DNA from 3 places in the Ornithinibacillus proteolyticus genome. Region 2 is predicted to be linked to each of the others. Evidence: predicted binding sites of a transcription regulator. Region 2 holds the regulator's gene; each other region holds the start of a gene.
What was found. The regulator LexA, encoded in region 2, represses DNA repair genes until DNA is damaged. The targets are predictions, from matches to a motif close to CGAACATATGTTCG.
Positions count from the first base shown of each region.

Region 1: the regulator LexA is predicted to act here: its motif matches at 3,369-3,382, upstream of AAIB49_RS02365 (YolD-like family protein).
Region 3: the regulator LexA is predicted to act here: its motif matches at 2,139-2,152, upstream of AAIB49_RS18370 (ImmA/IrrE family metallo-endopeptidase).

Region 1 covers NZ_JBCPXV010000002.1:166,154-171,284, forward strand. The annotation lists gene AAIB49_RS02335 (thymidylate synthase) at 1-735, shown strand, start outside; gene AAIB49_RS02340 (dihydrofolate reductase) at 748-1,239, shown strand; gene tatA (twin-arginine translocase TatA/TatE family subunit) at 1,375-1,611, shown strand; gene AAIB49_RS02350 (twin-arginine translocase TatA/TatE family subunit) at 1,632-1,835, shown strand; gene tatC (twin-arginine translocase subunit TatC) at 1,999-2,742, shown strand; gene AAIB49_RS02360 (YozE family protein) at 2,764-2,985, shown strand; gene AAIB49_RS02365 (YolD-like family protein) at 3,017-3,340, opposite strand; gene AAIB49_RS02370 (exonuclease SbcCD subunit D) at 3,460-4,611, shown strand; gene AAIB49_RS02375 (AAA family ATPase) at 4,613-5,131, shown strand, end outside.
Region 2 covers NZ_JBCPXV010000001.1:54,103-59,233, reverse strand. The annotation lists gene AAIB49_RS00330 (MerR family transcriptional regulator) at 1-138, shown strand, start outside; gene glnA (type I glutamate--ammonia ligase) at 199-1,530, shown strand; gene lexA (transcriptional repressor LexA) at 1,672-2,295, opposite strand; gene AAIB49_RS00315 (YneB family resolvase-like protein) at 2,567-3,226, shown strand; gene AAIB49_RS00310 (DUF896 domain-containing protein) at 3,312-3,548, shown strand; gene tkt (transketolase) at 3,649-5,131, shown strand, end outside.
Region 3 covers NZ_JBCPXV010000068.1:2,651-7,781, reverse strand. The annotation lists gene AAIB49_RS18390 (hypothetical protein) at 1-93, opposite strand, end outside; gene AAIB49_RS18385 (helix-turn-helix domain-containing protein) at 106-351, opposite strand; gene AAIB49_RS18380 (helix-turn-helix domain-containing protein) at 525-890, shown strand; gene AAIB49_RS18375 (SHOCT domain-containing protein) at 914-1,663, shown strand; gene AAIB49_RS18370 (ImmA/IrrE family metallo-endopeptidase) at 2,168-2,629, shown strand; gene AAIB49_RS18365 (Arm DNA-binding domain-containing protein) at 2,691-2,900, shown strand; gene AAIB49_RS18360 (CDP-alcohol phosphatidyltransferase family protein) at 3,104-3,664, opposite strand; gene spxA (transcriptional regulator SpxA) at 4,275-4,670, shown strand.

The sequences.
Region 1 (5,131 bases), on a different contig from region 2:
TATTTATTAGAAAATAATAACAATATATGGAATGAATGGGCTTTTAAAAAATGGGTAGAAAGTGATGAGTATACTGGCCCTGATATGACCGATTTTGGGAATCGCAGTCAGGTAGACCCTGCTTTTAATGAAGTTTATGAAGAACAAATGAATTATTTTAAACAAAAAGTATTAGAAGATGACCAATTCGCAGAAAAATATGGTGACCTTGGTTCTGTATATGGAAAGCAATGGAGAGCGTGGAAAACATCACAAAATGAAACGATTGATCAGATAAAAGAGGTAATTGAAGCCATTCGTACGAATCCAAATTCTCGTAGACATATCGTATCTGCTTGGAATCCGGAAGAGGTTCCAAATATGGCATTACCGCCTTGTCATACGCTATTTCAATTCTATGTAGCGGATAGTAAGCTATCTTGTCAACTTTACCAACGCAGTGCAGATGTATTTTTAGGAGTGCCGTTTAATATCGCTAGTTATGCATTATTAACCCATCTAATTGCACATGAAACAGGGCTTGAAGTTGGGGAGTTTGTTCATACACTAGGAGATGCTCATATTTATGGGAATCATGTAGAACAAGTAAAACTTCAATTAACTCGTGAGATGAAAGCAATGCCAAAGCTCAAATTGAACCAAGAAAAAGCGTCCATTTTTGATTTCGAACTTAGCGATTTTGAAATAATTGGTTATGAGCCACATCCTACCATTAAAGCGCCTATTGCGGTATAAGGAGGAATTTACTTGCTATCACTATTATTTGCAATGGACCGTAATCGTGTCATTGGTTCTAATAATGATTTGCCATGGCATCTACCGAATGATTTGAAATTTTTCAAGGAAACAACGACGGGCCATACGATTATCATGGGAAGAAAGACGTTCGATTCGATTGGACGAGCACTACCGAACCGGAGAAATATTGTGTTAAGCAGAAACAATATAACACTTCCTGAAGGTGTAGAATTAATTCACGATATGGACACGATTATCGAAATGAAGGAACAGAATCCTAATGAAGAGTTATTTGTCATTGGTGGCGGTGCTTTATTTAAAGACATCCTTCCATATGCAGACCGTATGTATGTGACTTTAATTGATCATGAATTTGAAGGGGATGTTTATTTTCCAGCCTTTTCAACCGATATGTGGAGAGAAACCTCTACTGTTAAAGGGGTAAAGGATGAGAAGAATCCGTATGATTATTACTTTATTCAGTATGATCGAATCCGTTAATTGGCATGGTGGTTGTTTATTCTACGGTTAACTGATAAAATAAAGATGGTTATCATGATGTAACCATCCTTGTTTTATGAACGTTTTGTGAGCGTTTCTTTTGATACATATATTTTGTAAGTGTTTTAAACTATAATGAAACTAATTTTGATAGAAGAAGGTGTCAATATGGGTCCTATTGGAATTCCAGGTTTAATTTTAATCCTAATTATTGCTTTAGTTATTTTTGGTCCAAAAAAACTACCTGAAATCGGAAAGGCCGCTGGTCAAACGTTAAAGGAGTTTAAGAAATCTGCAAAGGATTTAACGGAAGATGTAACGGAAGAAATTAAGGATGCAAAAGATCTTACGCAAGGTAAGGATAATAAATAAATTACTTGGAGTGAACAGTAATGAGTGGTATCGGTGTACCTGGTTTAATTTTAATTCTTATTGTTGCATTAGTCATCTTTGGTCCGTCGAAACTACCTGAAATCGGAAAGGCTTTTGGTAGTTCATTACGTGAGTTTCGCAATGCTGCAAAGGACATTGTTTCAGAGGATAACAAGCAAGAAAAGCCGGTTAACGAAGTAAATACAACGATTAAAAATGACTAACTAAAGGTGTAAGGTGGATAACCTTGCATCTTCTTTTCTGTTGTGATCTCTTTCTTTCCAGATCACGGTGAGGATTCCTAGTATACGTATATAGACAAGCTTTTATAACAAGTATTAGTATAATGAAATTTGATACAGCATTTGAACTCTTGGGGTGTTTTGTATGGCGCGTAAGAATAAAGAGAAAGAAATGAATTTTACTGGTCATCTAGCGGAGCTTAGAAATAGGTTAGTGGTAACTGCGCTCTTCTTTGTTGCGTTTTTTATTATAGGTTTTGTATATGTTAGAGATATTTATGGATTTTTTGAGAGTCATATTGACTTTAAACTAGCAGTAATTGGTTTAGGAGAAGTGTTTTGGGTGCAATTTACTATGGCTGGAATCGTTGCATTAGCTGCTACTCTTCCCATATTAGCTTTGCAGATTTGGTTGTTTATTAAGCCAGGGCTTACGCCGAAAGAAAGAAGAGCATCCTTAGCGTATATCCCAGTCATTTTCTTGCTTTTTGTTGGTGGACTAGTTGTTGGTTATATCATGTTTATCAATTTAATATTACCTTTCCTATTATCTCTAAATGATGGTATGTTTAATGAAATGTTTACGGTAGAAAAGTACTTTAAATTCGTCTTTCGCATTACATTACCATTTGCTATTATTTTTGAAATACCAATTATTGCAATGTTTTTAACTAGTATTGGCATTTTATCGCCAAACGCGATGCGAAAAATGAGAAAATATGCTTATTTTATTTTGATTATCGTTGCTGCGATGGTTACACCACCAGACTTTATTTTACCATTAATCGTTGCAATTCCGTTCTTTCTATTATATGAAATCAGTATTTACCTTTCTACTACGGTATATAGAAAGAAAGAGAAGAAGCATCGTGAATTTATGGAAGGCTAATTTATATTTGAGGTGTTTTATATGCGCTCGTTCTATCATTTTATGATGAGCTATCGTGGAAAAAAGAAGCCAGATGATGAAAGCAAACTGGCAGATTGGATGTTTCAGGATCATAATTTTCCGAGGCACTCTGATAGCTATGACGAAATTAGCGAGTATTTAGAATGGAATAGTCCATTCACCAATGCGATATCTGTATTTGACTCGCTGTGGGAAATATATGTAATAAAAGAAAAAGATTAAACTAGGGTCTGTCGATAAGACAGACCCATTACTATGATTGAATACGATATATATCGTTAAATGGAATAGCTAGTATTTCTTCGTTTAGATCCTTCAAGAGAACCTTTTGCTTTAGTTGATCCACCTTTTGAATCGTCCCACTAATCGCTACCATTTTCCCGTTTTGATAATACGTTAATGTAATAAGCTGATTGTCCTGATACGCCTCGATAATTTGATTGTTTATTAGCTCAAGCTCCTGCTCATCTAGCAGAGGCCGTTGGATGCGATTATCCTCACTCCATATAGTTTTTAGGAGTTCTACGTGCTCAGGGAGCATTAATGAAGTCCATTTGATAGATCCTCTATCATTCACGATTTTATCACCTCATCTTTATTATATACGAACATTTGTTTGTTTATCAAGGAAGCAATATACTGCAGAGTAACGAAACATGATAAAATAGAAGAAGAAATCACAAGGGGGAAAGTAGTATGAAAATAGTACACACCGCTGATTGGCATCTTGGAAAGATTGTGAATAGCGTTCATATGACAGAGGAACAAGCATATATTCTTGATCAGTTAGTCGACATCATTCGAACAGAGAAACCGGATGTGTTAGTAATTGCAGGCGATTTATATGATAGAGCTATTCCACCAAAGGAAGCCGTAGATCTATTAAATCGCGTATTAACAACCCTTGTAACGGACATAAAGATCCCAGTATTAGCGATTTCTGGTAATCATGATAGTCCAGAACGTTTAGAGTTCGGAACAGAATTATTTCGCTCACAAGGGCTTTATATTGAAACCAGACTAAGTAGAAGTCTTGAGCCTATTGTTATAGAAGACGAGCATGGTCCAGTTTACTTTCATCTAGTTCCTTACATTGAGCCTACCGAGGCTAGGGAGCTATTTAACGATGACACGATTCATTCCCATCAAACAGCAATGGAAGCCGTAACAAACTATATTAAAGAGCATCATGACATGAATGAACGTCACATATTTGTAGGACATGCTTTTGTAGCTGGTGGAATGGAGTCTGAATCAGAGGAGCGATTATCGATGATTGGTGGAACTCCATATGTCGATGCGAATTTGTTTCAAGACTTTGTTTATGTTGCGTTAGGACATTTGCATCAACCACAGCGTATTAAGCGAGATGAGGTAAGGTATAGTGGTTCGATTTTAAAATACTCCTTTTCCGAAGCTACTCATAAGAAGTCTGTCACCATCATTGAACTAGATGCGGATGGAACGTGTGAGTTAAAAGCTATTCCGTTAGTACCGAAGCATGATATGCGTATTGTAGAAGGACATTTTGAGGATCTTCTTACCAATCCACTAGAAAACAATGAGGATTACTTACACATCCGCCTGCTCGACAAGGGACAGATCATGGATCCGATGTACAAGTTAAGAAAAGTGTATCCGAATATTTTACGATTAGAGCGGGTTGGATTTTCTACAACAAAGAGCCTACTAGATTTACAACAAATTCGCCAACAGCAAACACAATCTCATACAGAGCTATTTGCTTCCTTTTATGAAGAGATTACTGGTGAAGCGATTGATGAGAAACGAATGGCATATATCGAAAGTACGATTTCGACTGTAATGGCAAAGGAAAGAGGGGAATAAAATGCGTGCAATCAAGTTAAGTGTGACTGCTTTCGGTCCCTATTTAGAAAAGCAAGTTATTGACTTTGAGTTGTTAGGTGATGAATCTATTTTTCTAATAACTGGCCCCACTGGTGCTGGAAAGACAACTGTGTTTGATGCGATTTGTTATGCTTTATATGGGAGAGCAAGTGGCTCTGACCGTGACCAAGACTCACTACGCAGCCATTTTGCAGCAATAGATGAGCCTACTGAAGTGGTATTCCAATTTGCCCTAAATAACTGCGTGTATGAGATTATACGTAATCCTAAGCAACAAAAGAAAAAAGAACGTGGCGATGGCTACACCGAAGAGCCAGCTAAGGCAATCTTGTATGAGATTGTCAATGGAGAAAAACAATTGCTATCCTCTCGTATTAAAGATGTCAATGAAACAATTGAAGAGAAGCTTGCATTTGATTATGAGCAGTTTCGTAAAATGGTACTAATTCCTCAAGGAGAATTTCGCAAGCTCATCTCAGAAAATAGTAGAGAACGTGAA
Region 2 (5,131 bases):
TTACCAGAAGAGAAGAAATCTGTTCTAACAGATAAGCAGCTTCGAACGATTTTAAGACAAGAAATTACCGAAGCGAATCGATATGGTAAAGCTAATCTACGACAAGGGGAACTTGCTAGATTTTTTGTGAATAGGTAGGTATAGGGGAAGTGAATTCCTATTAAATATACTGATTATAATTTAGGAGGAGAGAAATTTATGGGTTACTCGAGAGAAGAGATTGAAAGAAAAATCAAAGAAGAAAACGTTAAATTTATTCGACTTCAATTTACAGACATGTTAGGAACAATTAAAAATGTGGAAATCCCATTAAGTCAATTAGAAAAAGCGCTTGATAACAAAATGATGTTTGATGGCTCATCTATCGAAGGATTTGTACGTATTGAAGAATCTGACATGTATTTATATCCAGATTTAGATACATTTGTCGTATTCCCTTGGACGTCAGAAAAGGGAAAAGTTGCCCGTTTTATTTGTGATATTTATCGTCCTGATGGTACACCATTTGAAGGGTGCCCACGTTATAACTTAAAACGTAATTTAAAGAAAATGGAAGAGCTTGGCTTTGATGCCTTTAATATTGGAACTGAACCAGAATTTTTCCTATTTAAATTAGATGAAAAGGGAGATCCTTCTTTAGAATTAAACGACCATGGTGGATATTTTGATTTAGCACCGACTGATTTAGGGGAAAATTGCCGTCGTGATATCGTATTGGAATTAGAAGAAATGGGCTTTGAGATTGAAGCATCTCACCATGAGGTTGCTCCTGGACAACATGAAATTGACTTTAAATACTCTGATGCATTAAAACATGCGGATGATATTCAAACGTTTAAGCTAGTTGTTAAGACAATTGCTAGAAAACATAATCTTCATGCAACGTTTATGCCTAAGCCATTATTTGGAGTAAACGGTTCTGGAATGCATACGAACATGTCTCTATTTAAAGGTGGAGAAAATGCATTCTACAATCCAAGTGGAGATTTAGAATTAAGTGAAACTGCTTATCAATTTATTGCAGGTATTGTGAAGCATGCGACTGGATTTACAGCAGTAACTAATCCAACAGTTAACTCCTATAAGCGTTTAGTACCTGGCTATGAGGCACCAAGCTATGTAGCATGGTCTGCAGCAAACAGAAGCTGTCTAATGCGTATTCCAAACTCTCGTGGTTTAAGTACACGTGTTGAGGCAAGAAGTGTTGACCCAGCAGCTAATCCATATATGGCATTATCTGTTTTATTAGCAGCGGGACTTGATGGAATCCGTAACAATATGACACCACCACCTGCAGTTGATCGTAACATTTATGTTATGACAAAAGAAGAGCGTGATGAAGTTGGAATTAAAGATTTACCATCATCACTAATTGATGCATTACAAGAACTTAAAAATGATGAAGTTATTGTAGAAGCACTAGGCGAGCATCTATTTGAACATTATATCGAAGCGAAAGAGATTGAATGGGATATGTTTAGAACAAGCGTACATCCATGGGAAAGAGATCAATATTTAACTAACTACTAATAGAAAAAAACCGGTGAGTATAGGAGAATCCTCCTTGCTCACCGGTTTTTTGATAGAAATTATATTAGCTCTGCGATTATTATAAACGCATTTGCCAAGAGATGGGCAAATGCGTGTTAGTTTGTTTATTTCGATATATCGTTAATGAATATGACGATAAAGTCCAACTACTTTACCAAGAATCGATACATTCTTATAGATTAATGGCTCCATTGTTGCGTTTTCAGGCTGTAAGCGAATATAATCTTTTTCTTTAAAGAATCGCTTTACGGTTGCTTCATCATCTTCCGTCATTGCTACAACAATATCTCCATTTTGGGCCGTACTCTGTTGTTTCACTATTACCATATCACCGTCTAAAATACCGGCCTCAATCATACTTTCACCATCAATTACTAGGACAAATAGATTTTCATCCGGACCTGCAGTTGAGCTAGGGACTGGCACAAATTCTTCAATATTTTCGACAGCAGTAATAGGTATACCTGCCGTTACTTTACCAATAACGGGTGCATAGCGAGCTTCTTCCCTCGGGATATTACTTTCTTCATCCAAATCTAGTATTTCTATTGCTCGAGGTTTAGTAGGGTCCCGGCGAATAAAACCTTTGCTTTCTAATCTAGAGAGGTGCCCGTGAACAGTTGAGCTTGAGGCAAGGCCCACTGCTTCAGCAATTTCTCTAACAGATGGTGGATAACCTTTTAATCTGACTTGTTCTTTTATGTATTCCAGTATAGCTTGTTGTCTAGTTGATAATTTTGTCATCTATTAAACACCTCGCACATATTATTTATTAATGCTAGTTTACCATCGTATAGCATAGAATGCAAACATTCGTTCGAAAAAGTCGTTGACAAGATCGTATGTTCTGTTATAATAAAAATACGAACAAAGGTTCTTGTGATATAATGGAGAAGGGATGATGGAAAATGTTTGGTAGAGTAAACAAGACAGATTTATTTTATATTGTTGCTTTTGCTGTAACATTAGGTTTCTTATACGTATCATTAATTAGTGCATAATAGGAGTTAATAAATTGAATGTTATTATATACTGCAGAGTAAGTACAGATAAAAAAGTTCAGGAAACATCTTTAGCTAGACAAAAGGAAGAATTATACCAATTGGCTAATCGGTATCAATTCCATGTTGTAAAATGTATAGAGGAGCAAGCGAGTGGATATGAAGTAGAACGTGATGGCGTATTTGAAATGCTTGAAGCGTTTGAACGTGGACAAGCAGATGCTCTCCTTATTCAAGATGAAACAAGATTAGGTCGGGGAAATACAAAAATAGCATTGTTTCATCAATTAGCGAAGTTGAATATTTCCATCTACACTGCGATACACGATGGAAAGCTTGAATTATCCGAATCAGATTCCATGGTATTACAGATTGTTGGAATAGTGGAGGAATACCAACGTAAAATTCACAATGTAAAAATAAAGCGAGGTATGAAAAAAGCAATAGAGAATGGTTATAATCCAGCTAAGAATCTGGCAAATCAGCATTTAGCTCCAGGTAGAGAGAGAAAGGAAGTACCAATCGAGGAAATCATTCGATTGCGAAATAATGGTCTTACCTTCAGTGAAATTGCAAAGACGTTAACTGGATTGGGATATTCTATCTCAAAGGCAACTGTTCATAGAAGGTACCAAGAATATCAAATAATTGATTCAGATAAGTTGAACAGGTAATATTAAAAAGCAAGAACATGTCGTGTTCTTGCTTTTTACTATTAATAATGCTAAATAAGATAGAGTTATTCTAGGAGGCTATGAGATGATTTCAAAAGAAAAATTAGTTCGTATTAATGCACTGGCTAAAAAGGCAAAGACTGCAGAAGGACTGACAAAGGATGAAGAAAGGGAGAGAAAAAAACTACGAGAAGAGTATTTAGGGAATGTCCGCAACTCTTTTAAGAATCAATTGAAGACCATGACGGTAATCGACCCAGCGGGAAATGACGTGACTCCTAAAAAGTTACGAGACATGCAGGAAAGAAACCAAAAACATTAGACATAGTAATTTCGTAATAAGGAATACTAGTACTTGTTAACTATCTACAATTTACAGAAATAAGTATTACTATTCTTTTTGACCGAAAGGAGTATGACGTATGTCTACCAATATAGAGCAAATGTCCATTAATGCAATTCGCACCCTATCCATTGATGCCATAGAAAAATCTAATTCAGGACATCCTGGATTACCGATGGGTGCTTCTCCAATGGCATATACGTTGTGGACAGATATAATGAATCACAATCCTAATAATTCTCAATGGTTTAACCGCGATCGGTTTGTGTTATCTGCTGGACATGGATCCATGCTATTGTACAGCTTATTACATTTATCGGGGTATGACGTAACAATAGAGGACTTAAAGGAGTTTCGCCAGTGGGGCTCTAGGACACCGGGTCATCCAGAAGTTCATCATACCGATGGTGTAGAAGCAACTACAGGTCCTTTAGGCCAAGGTATTGCAATGTCTGTTGGGATGGCAATGGCTGAGGCGTATTTGGCTGCTAAGTATAATAAGAGTGATATGAGCATTATAGACCATTACACCTATTGCTTAGTTGGTGATGGTGATTTAATGGAAGGAATTTCGCATGAAGCGGCTTCCCTTGCTGGCCATCTAAGGCTCGGTAAATTGATTGTATTATACGATTCTAATGATATTTCGCTAGATGGAGAATTAAACCGTTCTTTCTCGGATAATACGGAAGAACGGTTTAAAGCCTATGGTTGGCAGGTAATTCGGGTTGAGGACGGAAATGATGTAGAAGCGATTCGGATGGCATTAAAAGACGCGAGAGAAAATATCAAACAACCTACGCTAATTGAAGTGAAAACCGTTATTGGCTATGGATCTCCTAATAAATCAGCTTCTTCTGCTTCACATGGTGCTCCATTAGGGAAGGATGAGGTATTGTTAACAAAAGAATTCTATCAGTGGCAGCATAAAGAATTCCATGTTCCAGAAGAGGTATATGCTGATTTTAAAGAGAAGGTACAAATAAAAGGTGAGAAACTAGAAGCAGAATGGAATATGCTTTTGGCCACTTACCGTGATAAATATCCACAAGAGGCTAAGGAACTAGAGATGGCCATTACTGGTGAATTACCGCAAGGGTGGGCTGATAACCTTCCAGTATATGAGGTAGGAAAGTCTCTTGCGACAAGAGCTTCTTCAGGCGAGGTATTAAATGGTATTGCTAAAGCGATTCCGTATTTTCTTGGTGGAAGTGCGGACCTAGCTGGCTCTAATAAAACCACCATTACCGGAGATAAGGACTTTACTAGAGAGAATTATAGTGGCAGAAATATATGGTTCGGTGTTCGGGAACATGCAATGGGTGCTGCACTGAATGGTATGGCACTTCACGGCGGGTTGAAGGTGTATGGCGGCACATTCTTTGTTTTCAGTGATTACTTACGTCCAGCAATACGATTATCTGCTATTATGAATACACCTGTTACATACGTATTTACACATGACTCGATTGCTGTTGGTGAGGACGGTCCAACACATGAACCAATTGAACATTTATCAGCGTTCCGAAGCATGCCGAACCTTTCCGTAATTCGACCGGCAG
Region 3 (5,131 bases), on a different contig from region 2:
ATTGGCTTCCTTTACTAAAGCGATGAATTTTTCTATCTTTTCTTGAGTTTCATCTACTTGGGATGTGTCGACTTGAACTTTTAATTGATTCATTAGATTGCCTCCTTAAATAATTTCTTTTGCAGTCGTAATTTCCGTTTTGGAATATTCATTTGATAAAAAAATTTTTTTCATGGGAATATTCAAGATTTTCGTTAGCATCATTACTTCTTCTGCCTTGAATTTGTAATGGCCGTTTTCGCGCTTAGAATACATAGAACCATTGGTGAGTTTAAGTTTTTCTGCCATTTCGTCCATGGTGTAGCCTTTTTCTTTGCGCTTTTCTTTGATGATTTCAAGGTTAATAATCATATTTGCACCTCAACTTTCATATTCTATTTTGGAATATCTTAATTAGAGTATACATATTCCAAAATAGAAATGCAAGAACTTTTTAAAATTCTTTTTTAGAATACTATATTGCTTTCTATTTTAGAAAGTTTAAAATAACGTTAAACGCTTGTTTTGTAAGGAGAATATCCATAATGGAATTAGGAAAAAGAATACGAGAATTAAGGACAAAGAAAGGCATTGAACAACTAGAACTAGCAAACAAAATTGGAATATCTCAAAGCAAGATGAACAAAATTGAGACTGGATTCCAAAAACGTATTGAGCCAGAAATACTTAATGATATTGCTAAGACTCTAGGTATTAAAGTTGATGTTCTATTGAATGGTGATTTAGATACAGAAGATAATAAACTTGATTATTACAAGAAGAAAATAGCTACTGAATTTCCTGACATAGACTTAATGTTTCATGATCTATCTAATATGACAGCAGAAGAGTTAGAAGAAGTGTATGAGTTTGTTAAATTCAAAAGAAGCCAAAATAAAGACAAGGATTGAAAAAAAGGAGGAGTGGAAAAGGGATGGCGAATAAGGAATGTCCTATCTGCGGAGGAAAGGTCGGTTTACTAGACCCTACATTTATGAATGGGGAAAAGGTTTGTAAAAAATGTGTAGTTGAATCCGGTGTTACATTAAAGGAATTGACTAGTAGAGGTTATCAAAATATACCTGCTCAAGAAATCGTAAATTTGCACAAAAGAACCCATGAGGTATCGAAATATTTGGAAGTGTTTAATGCAACTAAATATATTGGTAAGTTCATAGAATTTGATGATGACAACAAGTTAATAATGATTTCTCCAAAAAAGAAGCCACGTATCTATAGGTATAAGGATATATCTAGCTTTGAACTATTAGAAAATGGCGAATCTGTAACAAAAGGTGGACTAGGTAGAGCGTTGGTTGGAGGAGCTCTATTTGGCGGAGCAGGAGCTGTTGTAGGAGGAGTAACTGCAAAAAGAAAAAACAAAGAAATAGTTGACAGCCTAAGAATAAAGATAAGCCTAAAGGATATTAATGTTTCGTCTGACTACATAGACTTTTTAGATAAAAAAGTGAAAAAAGGATCGTTCGTTTACAAGGACTCATATAATAAAGTTCAAGAATGTTTGTCTACTTTACAATATATTTGTGATTATGAAGAACAAGCCGCTGAACAATCTTCGAATAGTCCAGCAGATGAAATTCTGAAATTCAAGAATTTGCTAGATGCTGGAGCAATTACTGAAGAGGAATATAACGCAAAAAAGAAAGAATTGTTAGGGATATAATATAAGAAAGAGTGCCCCACTATAAAGTAATTTATAGTTGCAAACCGGATGAATTCATGGAAAACCTAAGTCTTTAGATATCAAGAGCGTCCGGCATCCATTATGGATGATGAGATATGCTGGACTTTATGGAAACATAAAGATGCCCGGGATAAAAAGCCCGGGCGATAACAGTTTCGAACTTTGATCCAATCGCTAACATTGGCTTGGCCGAGGAAACTATCAATAACCTATCGTCAGCTAACGATTACGTCCTAAGTGTTACACAACGTTTAGACAAAATCGCGCAACCATTATTCGAAACAGGAGTTGATACATTGTCCAACAATTTTGATGCAGTTGAAATGGGTAAACATATCTCTTTTTTTAGATTATAACACTATAATTATCTCTTATACTAATAATAAACATATATAAATAATAATTATTACTATGGTGTGCAGAATTTTGTGCACCCTCTCTTATACAATTTAACAGAACATATATTCTACTTAGGGGGATAACATGTATACACACATAGAAGATTACATTAAAGAATTGTATACAGTTTTATCAATTAGCAAACCGGAGCAACTAGATATAAAAACGATTGCTTCGAAATTAGGGGTTAATTTACTTTATGGAAAGGCCACTTTTCGGGATGGAAATGACATTGTTATTAAAAGGTCAACTCAACAAAAGGAATGGCAAATATTTGGGCACGAAATATGCCATTACCTCCGACATTGTGGTCAACAGTTAAAAATGCACTATCTGTTTCGCGAACTTCAAGAATACCAAGCGAATCATTTTGCATATCACTTTTGCGTACCAACATTTATGTTGGACGAGCTTAAAATACAAAACGCTACAGAAATAATGAAAAATTTTAATGTCGAATACGACTTTGCATTAAAGCGACTAGAAATGTATCAAAGTAAATTTTATTACCTGGGAGGAAATTATGGGAGAAGTTATATCGTTTGAGGGTAGTAGAGAAAATTTACATGGAATAACTTAAACTGCAAATTAAGAGAGGGGAATAATCGTGGCTAGTTTTCAGAAGTACAAGACAAAGAATGGCGAAAAATGGTTATTTAAAATGCGAACTGTCTACGATCCTAAAACTGGAAGAAAAAAAGAAACTACAAGGCGAGGGTTCAATAGTAAAGGTGAGGCGGAAATCGCTGCTAGACAATTAGCAAACGAACTGGATATGGGTAAAGGATTTAATAGGAAAGTATCATCGTCATGCTAATGCTTTAGCAATACTTATTCCACATAATAAAACAAAAACCCTTCTAAATGTCGAAAGATTACAATAATTCTTAAAAAGAGACGGCGGTCGACATGGATATGTCGAAAGGGGGATTTGAGGGGATAGGAGAAGGACAAATGCCATTGGACGCGATAATAGGAAAATAACCGTGATTTTAAAAAAGACCGCCTAAATTGGCGGTCTTAAGATGCATTCCGATATAGCTTTAAAAATTCCGGAATATATAAGATGAACGATAACGCTAGAAATACGCCTGTAATCAACATCAGGAGTGAGGCGTAGTGTGGGCTGATTTCAGGAAAAGCAATAAGGATAAATGCTGCAGCGTAAAATATAGCTGTAGAAACTTTTCCGAACCACATGGCCCCATCTAACTTTTTACCTTTTTTCAGAAGGATTAGTCCGTTTATACCCATGAACAATTCTTTCACAACTAGCAATAGGACTAATATCCACATGTAGTCATACCGAAACATCAAGCATCCAACAATAGCTGCCTGTGTTAACTTGTCTGCAATAGGATCTATTGTTTTACCGAGTTCGGTTATTTGATTAAACTTCCGGGCGATAAGCCCATCTAACATATCTGTTAGTCCTGATAATAAAATGATAAGTGCTGCTACATAATAATCGGACGTACTATTTGCGGTTATGTAAATATAAACGAAAATCGGAATTAAAAGCAGTCTTATGTAAGATAGAATATTCGGTATGGACCATATTTCTTTTGCAGTAGGCTTCATATAATTTCCCCCTAGGAGCAGCTTAACTTAGATAGTAATTTGTCCCTATTGGTATTGTAATGGTTATGGATAATATTGGGAAGTAGAAGGTAGCAAAAAAGTAGCAATGGAATGAAAGAATCCAAATGGTAAGGTTTTCATGATGAAGTAAAAGTAGTTATTGGTTAGTGTATGACGAAATGGAGTATAAAAGAATCATGGTGAAAAGCGTTATCCTTTAGTAAAGAAATATAATGGCGAAGTAGGGTGGGTCCCGAAAGAATGTCTGTAGAGGGAAATGGCTATGTAATGGAGATAAAAATGAATTTACATAAGTAAATAAAATAAAACATTTATTTCTGCATAATTTACAAACCTTTTTGGGCATACTTTCCAATGTGGCTTTTCCTTGTGTTATAATTAATATACTAATTATCACTGAGTAAAGAAAGTAAGGTTGACAGTGCAGATTAGCTGTAATAAAATTATATTGAATTAAAGATATTTATAAGAATAACTATATCAGTTTTTTATATGGGCAAGGCCTGGTCTTTCAAAGATTGAACCATAGGAAATACATCTGTGGATGAGTTTTTGTTAAATCTCTTATAGAGAGAAAGGAAGTAATTACATGGTAACACTTTACGTTACACCAAGTTGTACATCCTGCAGAAAGGCAAAAGCATGGTTTCAAGAAAACAATATACCATACAAAGAAAGAAATATCTTTTCGGAACCGTTAACATTCGAAGAAATAAAAGGGATTTTACGCCTAACTGAAGACGGTACCGAGGAAATTATTTCAGAACGGTCGAAAGTTTTCAAGGAGATTGATGTAGACATTGAGCAATTACCAATGAAGGAGCTATATCAATTAATCCAAGAAAACCCAGGGCTATTAAGAAGACCGATTATTATTGATGAGAAGCGTCTTCAAGTAGGTTATAACGAAGATGAAATTCGTCGTTTCTTACCAAGATCAGTTCGTACATTCCAGTTACATCAACTTCAAAAGATGGTGGACTAGATTAAATAGGGTGAGCACTTTCAAGCAGTGCTCACCTTTTTTTTATGAGATAAGAAAAAATTTCGCTTTGCCACAGTGTTTCTAGCTGTGGTATTTTTATGCGGATGGGATGGAGGGGGGTAGTTGGTGGCCTATTTTGGTTTGGGGAGGAAGGATAAAAGGGTAACAGAGGGAGTGGGTCAGTGCCCTTATTCGGTTGGGTGAGTCGAAAAAGGTAACAGAGGGGTGGTATCAGTGCCCTTATTCGGTTGAGCGAGTCGAAAAAGGTAACAGAGGGGAAGTATCAGTGCCCTTTTTTGGTTGAACGAGTCGAAAAAGGTAACAGAGGGGTGGTATCAGTGCCCTTTTTTGGTTGAACGAGTCGAAAAAGGTAACAGAGGGGAAGTATCAGTGCCCTTATTCAGTTGAGCGATTCAAAAAAGGTAACAGAGGGAAAGTATCAACACCTTTTCGGTAGCATA